2 regions of the Paenibacillus sp. FSL K6-2524 genome follow, and region 1 is predicted to be linked to the other one. Evidence: a T-box and tRNA genes for the amino acid it is inferred to sense, from the RefSeq annotation. Region 1 holds a T-box; the other holds one or more tRNA genes.
What was found. The T-box of region 1 lies ahead of NST85_RS22925 (valine--tRNA ligase). A T-box ahead of a tRNA ligase gene usually reads a tRNA of that ligase, here a tRNA-Val.
Positions count from the first base shown of each region.

Region 2: it has a tRNA-Val gene. The T-box ahead of NST85_RS22925 (valine--tRNA ligase) is inferred to sense a tRNA for this amino acid. The anticodon was not compared.

Region 1 is NZ_JBBOSP010000001.1:4,960,056-4,964,487, forward strand. Features, by position in the region: gene NST85_RS22925 (valine--tRNA ligase) at 1-2,493, opposite strand, end outside; T-box leader at 2,605-2,861, opposite strand; gene NST85_RS22930 (LysM peptidoglycan-binding domain-containing protein) at 2,993-4,228, opposite strand; gene NST85_RS22935 (RluA family pseudouridine synthase) at 4,368-4,432, opposite strand, start outside.
Region 2 is NZ_JBBOSP010000001.1:4,238,747-4,243,178, reverse strand. Features, by position in the region: gene trhO (oxygen-dependent tRNA uridine(34) hydroxylase TrhO) at 1-679, opposite strand, end outside; gene NST85_RS19550 (polysaccharide deacetylase family protein) at 854-1,612, opposite strand; gene NST85_RS29365 (YjcZ family sporulation protein) at 1,881-2,015, shown strand; tRNA gene NST85_RS19545 (tRNA-Val) at 2,188-2,259, opposite strand; gene NST85_RS19540 (hypothetical protein) at 2,417-2,641, shown strand; gene NST85_RS19535 (GNAT family N-acetyltransferase) at 2,905-3,351, shown strand; gene NST85_RS19530 (DUF3892 domain-containing protein) at 3,433-3,672, shown strand; gene NST85_RS19525 (MBL fold metallo-hydrolase) at 3,757-4,432, opposite strand, start outside.

The DNA.
Region 1 (4,432 bases):
ACGTGCGATTTCCTGGCTAATATCGAGCAGGCCAGCTAGCGGCAAATACAACTCCGCACCTGTTACTATTGCTGTCATTGCTTTATCAGGAACTACGGTAGTTAGCGATGCTTCATATTCTGAAGTATTACAGAAACGACGGATATAATGACCGTTACGGACAAGGATATCCAGTAGTTCTTCAGATCCTGGTTTCACAAGTAGCTCGATTTTCTTACTCATAGGCACGTTCACTTCAGCACGGATATTCCGTACAGAACGAATTATGTCGATCAGAAGGTTCATCTCCTGAACAGCATCTGGCGCTTCAAGTGCTGGATCATACTGTGGCCACTCAGCAAGCGTAATCGTCTCGCCAGAATGCGGCAAATGCTGCCATATTTCCTCGGAAATAAACGGCATGAACGGGTGGATCAACCGCAACGTACGGTCAAGCACATACGCAAGAACGGATTGAGTCTTCCGTTTAGCATCCGCATCTTCACCGTAGAAGGACAACTTAGCGAACTCAATGTACCAGTCGCATAGATCATCCCAGATAAAGTTGTAAAGTACACGTCCAGTTTCACCGAAGTCATACGCATCAATTAGACGAGTTACTTCACGAGCCGTCTCATTAAAGCGGTGTAAAATCCAACGATCCGAGGTAGAAAGATCACCACTGATATCGATATCGTCGTAGGTTACTCCTTCTAAATTCATGAGCGCAAAACGAGAAGCATTCCATATTTTGTTGGCGAAATTACGGGACTGCTCTACACGTTCCCAGCGAAAGCGCAAATCCTGACCTGGTGTACTACCTGTCGAAATCATATAACGCATAGCATCCGCACCATATTGGTCGATAACCTCAATCGGATCAACACCGTTACCAAGTGACTTAGACATCTTCCGGCCTTCGCTATCACGAACAAGACCATGCATAAGCACATCTTTGAATGGAATTTCATCTGTAAATTCGAGCGCCGTAAAGATCATACGAGCTACCCAGAAATAGATGATATCGTACCCAGTAACGAGCACATCCGTTGGGAAAAACCGTTTGAAATCTTCACTGTTCTCATCCGGCCAACCGAGTGTAGAGAAGGGCCACAATGCTGAGCTGAACCATGTATCCAAAACATCATTATCTTGTCTCAGATCATCCTTGCCTAATTTCTCGCGAGCTTCTTCCTCACTATGAGCTACTACCATTTCTCCAGTTGATTCACTGTACCAAGCTGGAATCCGATGACCCCACCACAATTGACGTGAAATACACCAGTCTCGAACATTCTCAATCCATTGTAAATATATTTTTTCAAACCGATCCGGAATGAAATTAACGCCTTTCCCACTCTTTTGAGCGGCAATAGCGGCTTCAGCTAATGGCTTCATCTTTACGAACCATTGTGTTGACAAATACGGCTCCACGACAGCACCGGAGCGTTCACTATGACCTACTTGATGAACATGATCTTCTATCTTGATCAGAACTCCCATTTCTTGAAGGTCCTTCACAATCAAGGTACGACACTCGCTGCGATCTAAGCCTTGGTATTTGCCTGCAGCCCCGTTCATCGTTCCGCTCTCATCCATAACTGTGATCTGCGGAAGATCGTGACGTAGCCCAACTTCAAAGTCGTTAGGATCATGCGCCGGAGTAATCTTAACAGCACCACTTCCGAAATCCTTTTCTACATATTCATCCGCAATAATCGGAATTTCACGTTCAATAATTGGCAAAATCAACGATTTACCAATCAAATGACGGTATCGCTCATCCTCAGGATGAACTGCCACAGCCGTATCTCCGAGCATCGTCTCAGGACGTGTCGTTGCAACAGTAATATAGCCGGATCCATCCTTGAGTGGATATTGCAGATGGTACAGATGGCCGTTAACCTCTTTGTACTCAACTTCAATATCAGAAATTGCCGTACGAGCTGCTGGATCCCAGTTAATAATATACTTGCCCCGGTAAATCAGCCCTTTTTCATGTAGCTTAACAAATACTTTACGAACCGCTTGAGATAGACCCTCGTCGAGCGTGAATCGTTCACGTGAATAGTCAAGGGAAAGCCCCATTTTTGCCCACTGATCACGAATCGTATCGGCATATTGATCTTTCCATTCCCACACTTTTTCTAAGAATTTCTCACGTCCTAGATCATAGCGCGTAAGACCCTGTTCCCGCAGCTTTTGCTCTACTTTCGTCTGCGTGGCAATCCCAGCATGGTCTGAACCTGGTAGCCAAAGAGCATCATAACCCTGCATCCTTTTCGTACGAATTAAAATATCCTGTAACGTAAAATCCATGGCATGTCCGATATGCAGCATACCCGTTACGTTTGGAGGCGGGATAACGATCGTATAAGGCTTGGCATCAGGTCTTTGCCCTGCTTTAAAGAAGTTACCTTCCTGCCAATAGCGGTACCATTTCTGCTCTGCTGCTTTTGGATCATACGTTGTCGGCATATCAGCCGAAGTTTGCTGCTCATTTTTCTCTGTCATTATTATTCAACCTCCGTTACATTTAAGCGTATCTTGGCAAAATTGAGCTAATCCTGAGGATGGGGTGCCTGCATTACTTCACTTTGGTAGAAAACACAAAAAGCCCTCGTCTCAAAGGACGAAAGGCTTTACTTTCGCGGTACCACCTTTGTTTCACGCATAAATCTCCGCCTTCCTCAGGGATAACGGATATAGATTCGTGACACTCAATGCAGATAACGGCTGCTTGCCGGCCCGTTCTAACTTATAATGCTCAAACAGGCGACTCCCGGGCGACTTCGATCAGCTACATCCTACGGAATCTTTCAGCGATACAATTCCGCTCTCTGAAGGGTTTACTGCCTACTCTTCCCGTTCCAAGTCTTTAATAAGATATCCTAAATTCATCTATAACATCATAACTTGGATAGGTCCGAGAGTCAATATAACGACTTTCCTGTATAATTGACGAGCTTAAAAATAAAAAAACCTGCGCATCCGTAGCGCAGGAGACCTTATATTATGGGATGTAGAGCACTTGACCTTCTGATATAATCTGTTCGGACAAACGATTATAAAGTTGAAGCTCCCGGTTACTAAGATGGTATCGTTGGGCGATATCATCGAGCGTCTCTTCACGTTGAACAATGACGAGCTTCACTTTGCGAAAAGGAGTCTTCTCATCTACATTTCCGATGAACAAGTTTTTCCAGTATACTTCCTCGGTGTCTCTAGGTTCCGTACTAGATTCAGCTAATATTTCTTCCTCTTCTACCAAGGCTTCAACTTCACTACCTATTCGTTTGGAGGGCAATAGTTTAGTTATACCAAAACTATTTTCTTGTTCTTCATCGCTACCTTTTTTACTACCTACTGCAATTTTTAGTTCTTTCTTCTCTTCTACTTGCACCGATGCAACAGCTTCCAAGTCTTCTTGTACATCTTCTGTCGTCTCGAACTGTACCTCTGCATCAACAGGAATAGCATCCTCAGGTCCCAAATCAGCGGAAACCTGTTCATGCTGATGTTGTTCCGCTGCTTGCGCAATTTCCGCTACTTCAGCAGTTTGATTCACTCTAGAGGTAGTAAAAACTTTCTCTTTGAACCAAACGTTACTATTCGATTCAGGGGTATACTCCGGTTCTGCTACCACTTCCACTGATTCAGGAACTCCATATTCCTTGTCCGCCCATAGTGTCGGTGACAACAACTCGGAGGAATCCTCTGTCCACGACAAAACTTCTTCAGCGTCTTCCTGCTCGTCCGTATCCCGACCTTCAGAGGACTCTTCTGTCAAACCAAACTGCGGAATTTCCGCATCACTCCGGTTATCCTGCACCGTATCATGTTCGGCAGTAAATTCCCTTCCTCCCCACTCGCGCCTCTCCGTCACCAAAGAGGAGGTCTCAATTCCTTGCAGCGATAGAACGCCTGTGATATTCAAACTGCGGGCGCTAAGAAGATCAACATCGAAATTCTCAATTTCTACTGCGATATCCTCCAGCCGATTCACTCGACTGAGCGGAATCGTGATTTCCACTGGAATCCAGTGCTCTAATTCGCGAGTTTCCCCCTCCCCGCGGTATAACCCCGACAACAGCAAATGCCCGCGAAGCGCGGCGTACTCTTCACCGGGAATGACCTGAATTTTCGGGTAAAGTTCAATCTCCTCCAACTCATCAATACCAATTACATCATCCGATAAATGAACGCGTTCATAAATATCGAATCGCAGTCCGTAGGATTGATCAACCAAGAGCAATTACCTCCTTTCAGCATATCCAAACATGATTTTTCATCCATAGCTGTTCATGATCCAAATCATCGCTCGTTTTATTTATATGCTTAAAAAAAGAGTGCATGCCTTATTTTTACGTATCTCTCTCCTATGTTTCTTAGCCCTGTAATTGCTCGTGTAAAATGGTCATAGCGCTAGGCCACGGATCCACCACATCAATCA
Region 2 (4,432 bases), 720 kb from region 1:
TTCCGTCAAATAGCCGTCCCTTAGTTTCGGGGTCTTTACCGTAAGTTACAATTCCACCCTCAAGCTGTGCGACATCCGAAAAGCCTTCATTCATAAGAAATCCGGTCAATTTCTCACAACGGATTCCACCTGTACAATAAGTTAATACTTTTTTGTCTTTATATTGGCTCATATTTTGCCGAATCCAATCTGGGAATTCACGGAAAGATTCCACATCAGGGCGAATGGCTCCACGGAAATGGCCAATTTCATATTCATAATCGTTGCGTCCATCAATGACTATGACATCGTCTTCTTGCAATTGTTCATAGAATTCGTTGGGGGATAATCGCTTACCACTCAGTTTATTGGGATCAAGCTCATGTTCATATCGGAATGTAACCAGTTCCTCTTTGTGCCTTACAAATATTTTCTTGAATGCGTGTTCTTCCGCTTCATCTATCTTAAATACAATGTCTGCAAACAGTGGATTGGAGCGAAGATCGTTCATGTAACGTTCGGTTTGTTCTACTGTTCCCGATACGGTTCCGTTAATCCCCTCGGAGGCGATAAGAATACGTCCTTTAACTCCAAGATTTTTGCAATATTGCAAGTGCTCTGCCGTAAATATTGCCGGATCAGAAATGGGTACAAATTTATAAAATAATAATATGCGGTAAGATGTTTTGGTTTTGTTCATTATATATCACCTGTCTATATTGGATTCTACTGAATTGTAGTGAATTTCTGTTACTTAGTCAATATAAAAGTATAGTAAGTATGTTATCTGAAAAAAGGGATGACCCTCACTATGGAGGATCATCCCTTTATATTCGCACCTTTAAGAGTAGCAATTGAGTTTAAGGCATGGAAATTATTGAGTTACTTTGATGTGGTGATCTTGATCGGATTTTTGGGATAGCAGTTGTGACACGGTTACAAATGAATACCCCCGTTTTTGCAGTTCAGGTAATATGATCTTTAGTGCTTCTGAGGTTTGTGAGCTATTGTATACATAATCATGCATAAGAATAATGTCACCATTCCGAACATTATTTAGCACTTTATTGACTATCCTTTGTACCCCAGGAGCCTTCCAATCTTTTGTATCCTGATGCCATGACCATAAGATCAACTGTAGATTATTTTCCTTGGAGATATTAATAATGTTTTGATTGTAGGATCCTCCAGGTGGACGAAATAGTACCGCTGTTTGACCAGTCGCCTGGCTAATCGCTTGTTGCGTCTTCGTCAATTCAGACAGGATACTGTCTCTACCTAGATTCTGGAAGGAAGGGTGATGATAAGAATGGTTGCCAATTTCATGTCCTTTACTTAGTTCCATTCGAACAATTTCAGGAAAACGATCAACTCGATCTCCAACGACGAAGAAGGTGGCTTTGGCCTGATATTGTTCTAACACGTCTAGAATTTTTGGTGTTTGCCTTTGATCAGGACCATCATCGAATGTAAAGGCGATCGTCTTTTTTTCAGTCGGAACTTCCCATACGATATCACCGCGTTCCTCATAAAAGCTCCTGTCTCTAAGTTGTGAAGCTGGATGCGCATCAGCATAACCCCCATATAATGCTACTGTTACGGATAATATCAACAATGTTTTAAGTTTGAGCATCAGTGCTTTATCCTCCATTTTTAAAATTGCAAACCACAACATGTTTAGTTATTTTGCTTAAACTGGACTATTTTATCCGTGGGTTAAAAGTGAAGGTTTGATTCCAATGAAGATCGTTGTTCTTTAGCTTGATTTTGGTCTAGTACAAGCGCTGATAATTTAGGCAGTGAAAAAGACTACAGCGGTACAATGAACCAGGTCGAATAGTAGACGTTAGAATAGGATGAGATGTGAGCTAAACACTAAGTTAAACATAAGGAGGATACACATGAACGGTATAGTTGGAGGGTTTGGAGAGTGTGGTAGACCAAAACCTGTTTGTTGTGGAATAGGGACATCAACCGGAGTAATTTTAGTTTTGTTCATATTGCTTGTGATCGTATCAAGAGCCTGCTTACGGTAACTATGAAATGAATTGTTTGTATAAAGCTCTACCGACTTCGACCGGTGGGGCTTTTTCCATGATGACACTTTGGAAATTCCGTCCCCAAACCACCCTCAAATCCTCAACAAAGTCAATTTCACATAAACAAACAAAAACCCCTGAGGCCAATGGCCTCAAGGGTTTTTTAGTATGATCTGCAGTGGGATCGAACCACTGGCCCCTACCCTGTCAAGATAGTGCTCTCCCGCTGAGCTAGCAGATCATGAATATAGCGAATGTAAAATTTATATTAGCAGGATGGGAGGGGAATGTCAAACTATTTTAAGCGTTTTTATCATAGTTTGATGCGTATAAAGCGACCCCCACGAGACAACAATGAATCATACGACGATAAACGGAAAGTGGGTTGAGTTGTAAGGATGCGAAACGACAAACAATTTCGATTGTTAACGCAGGAGTCTATTCCTAGAAGACTAGTTCTAATCATAGGAATTACTTCGCTATTAGTAGTAAGTGGGTGTAACTTATCGCCTGACCCTGAAACTCTGCAGCGACAAGTAAGTAAATCATCGTGGTCCGGTCCCTCAGTTTCGAATGGAGTATATGGCCCAGGTATAATAGATGACATTTACTCTAAAGAATAGCGCGCTCTAAGCTTGATTAGTCTTCGTCCCATTTGCGAGAATAGCCTTTTTTTGTTGTATAGTACATTAATATGATTAATATAACAGTAATTAATACAGCGGCAGCGATCGTAATTCCAAGGACCATTGTTCGGACAACTCCTCTTTTTACGGTTTCAATATACTTAGTTTTCAATTTAATTCAACTATACATGACTACCAATTTTTTGTATAATGATGCAATTCGAGCTTACGAAAAGACAACATGGGAGGAATCAATATCAATGACTGCCGCTATAATTATACATGTAAAAAATGAAGAACAATTAGAGCATTGCCTGGATATTCGCAAGGAAGTGTTTGTAAAGGAGCAAATGGTACCCATTGATCTGGAGATTGACGAATATGATGTGATCAGTCCTGATGTGCATCATGTGTTGATAGAGCAAGATGGTACGTATGCTGCTACAGGAAGACTGACCTATTATAAGGACAATTCAGCTAAAATGCAGAGAATTGCTGTTCATAAAGCATTTCGTTCTCAAGGTATCGGTAAAATACTGCTTTTGGCCTTGGAGGAGCTCGCTCGTGAACTAGGATTAAGTAAGTCCGTTCTCGACGCACAGTGCCAAGCTGAGCCGTTCTACCAGAAGATCGGTTACGAGACAATATCTACTGAGCCATTCGATGACGCTGGTATTCCTCACGTACGGATGGAAAAACCGCTTTAATAATAAATAGAAATATGAATATAGGACAAACTATAATCATCCCTAACAGGGACATCAAGAACTGAGGAGATGTGATATAGAATGGGACCTAACACCAGAGAAACATTTATCGCGGTTCAGAAAAATGGAGATGGTGATTTAACATCATTCAAAACTTCCAGTGGACGAATCTTGGATTATGAACAAGCCTTGCAGGAAGTAAATGCCGGAGCGATCGCCGGTGTAAATGTGTTTAAGGGTAGAGATGGGGAAATGTATATTCGTGGTGACGCCGATGGAGATCCAAGTAACAATCTTGATGCGTTACCCAATTTTCAATAAATATAACTCGTATTGTAGTAAGCAGGCGCTCAGATTGAAATCTGGGCCTGCTTTTTTTTGCGTTAGAGCAAGGACATAATCTACCTATAGGGTATAAATTTTATGTTGTTGCAGAAAATTCATTTCCCCAATTTCCCGAGCGTACATTTCCATTTCATCACCGTAATGCATGAGGGAAATCTTCTCTTGGATTTCGGTTGGCAAGGAGAGTAGCTCTTGAAGCGTTGTATGTACCTCACCTTTTCCGGTAAGTTGCACTTCATGAGCTATTTTGCGGCAACCTCGTTCATAGACCAGATGTTTCAACAAGTCAGGTTGGAATATCATATCCGCACTGTAGAACACTTCGTCGTTAATATATAGTGAGTAGCTAGCTTTTCCCGGAATGTGAGGAGTTTGAATTAGTTCTACGGTGAGGTCATTGCACAATGGGGTAGATTGACCCTCCGTCAACAATCTAACTTCGAAGAAATCTTCTAATGAAGTGGACTCATCCTGCTCCATTCCACCCCTTAGTGTGTTGTCCCAGAGTGGACTTACCAGCTTGTCAGCTATATAGAGAACAGGCTTACGTCCGACAACGTATTTCATGCGAAAAGCGAGTTCTTCTAGCCCGCCAACATGATCTCCGTGAATATGTGTAATAAGAATAGCATCAATTTCATCAAGTGATTTGCCAAGTTGATGAAGTGATAAGGGGGCTGTTATCCCACAGTCGATCAGCAGAGTGAAGTTACCACAGTAGAGTAGCCCATTATTG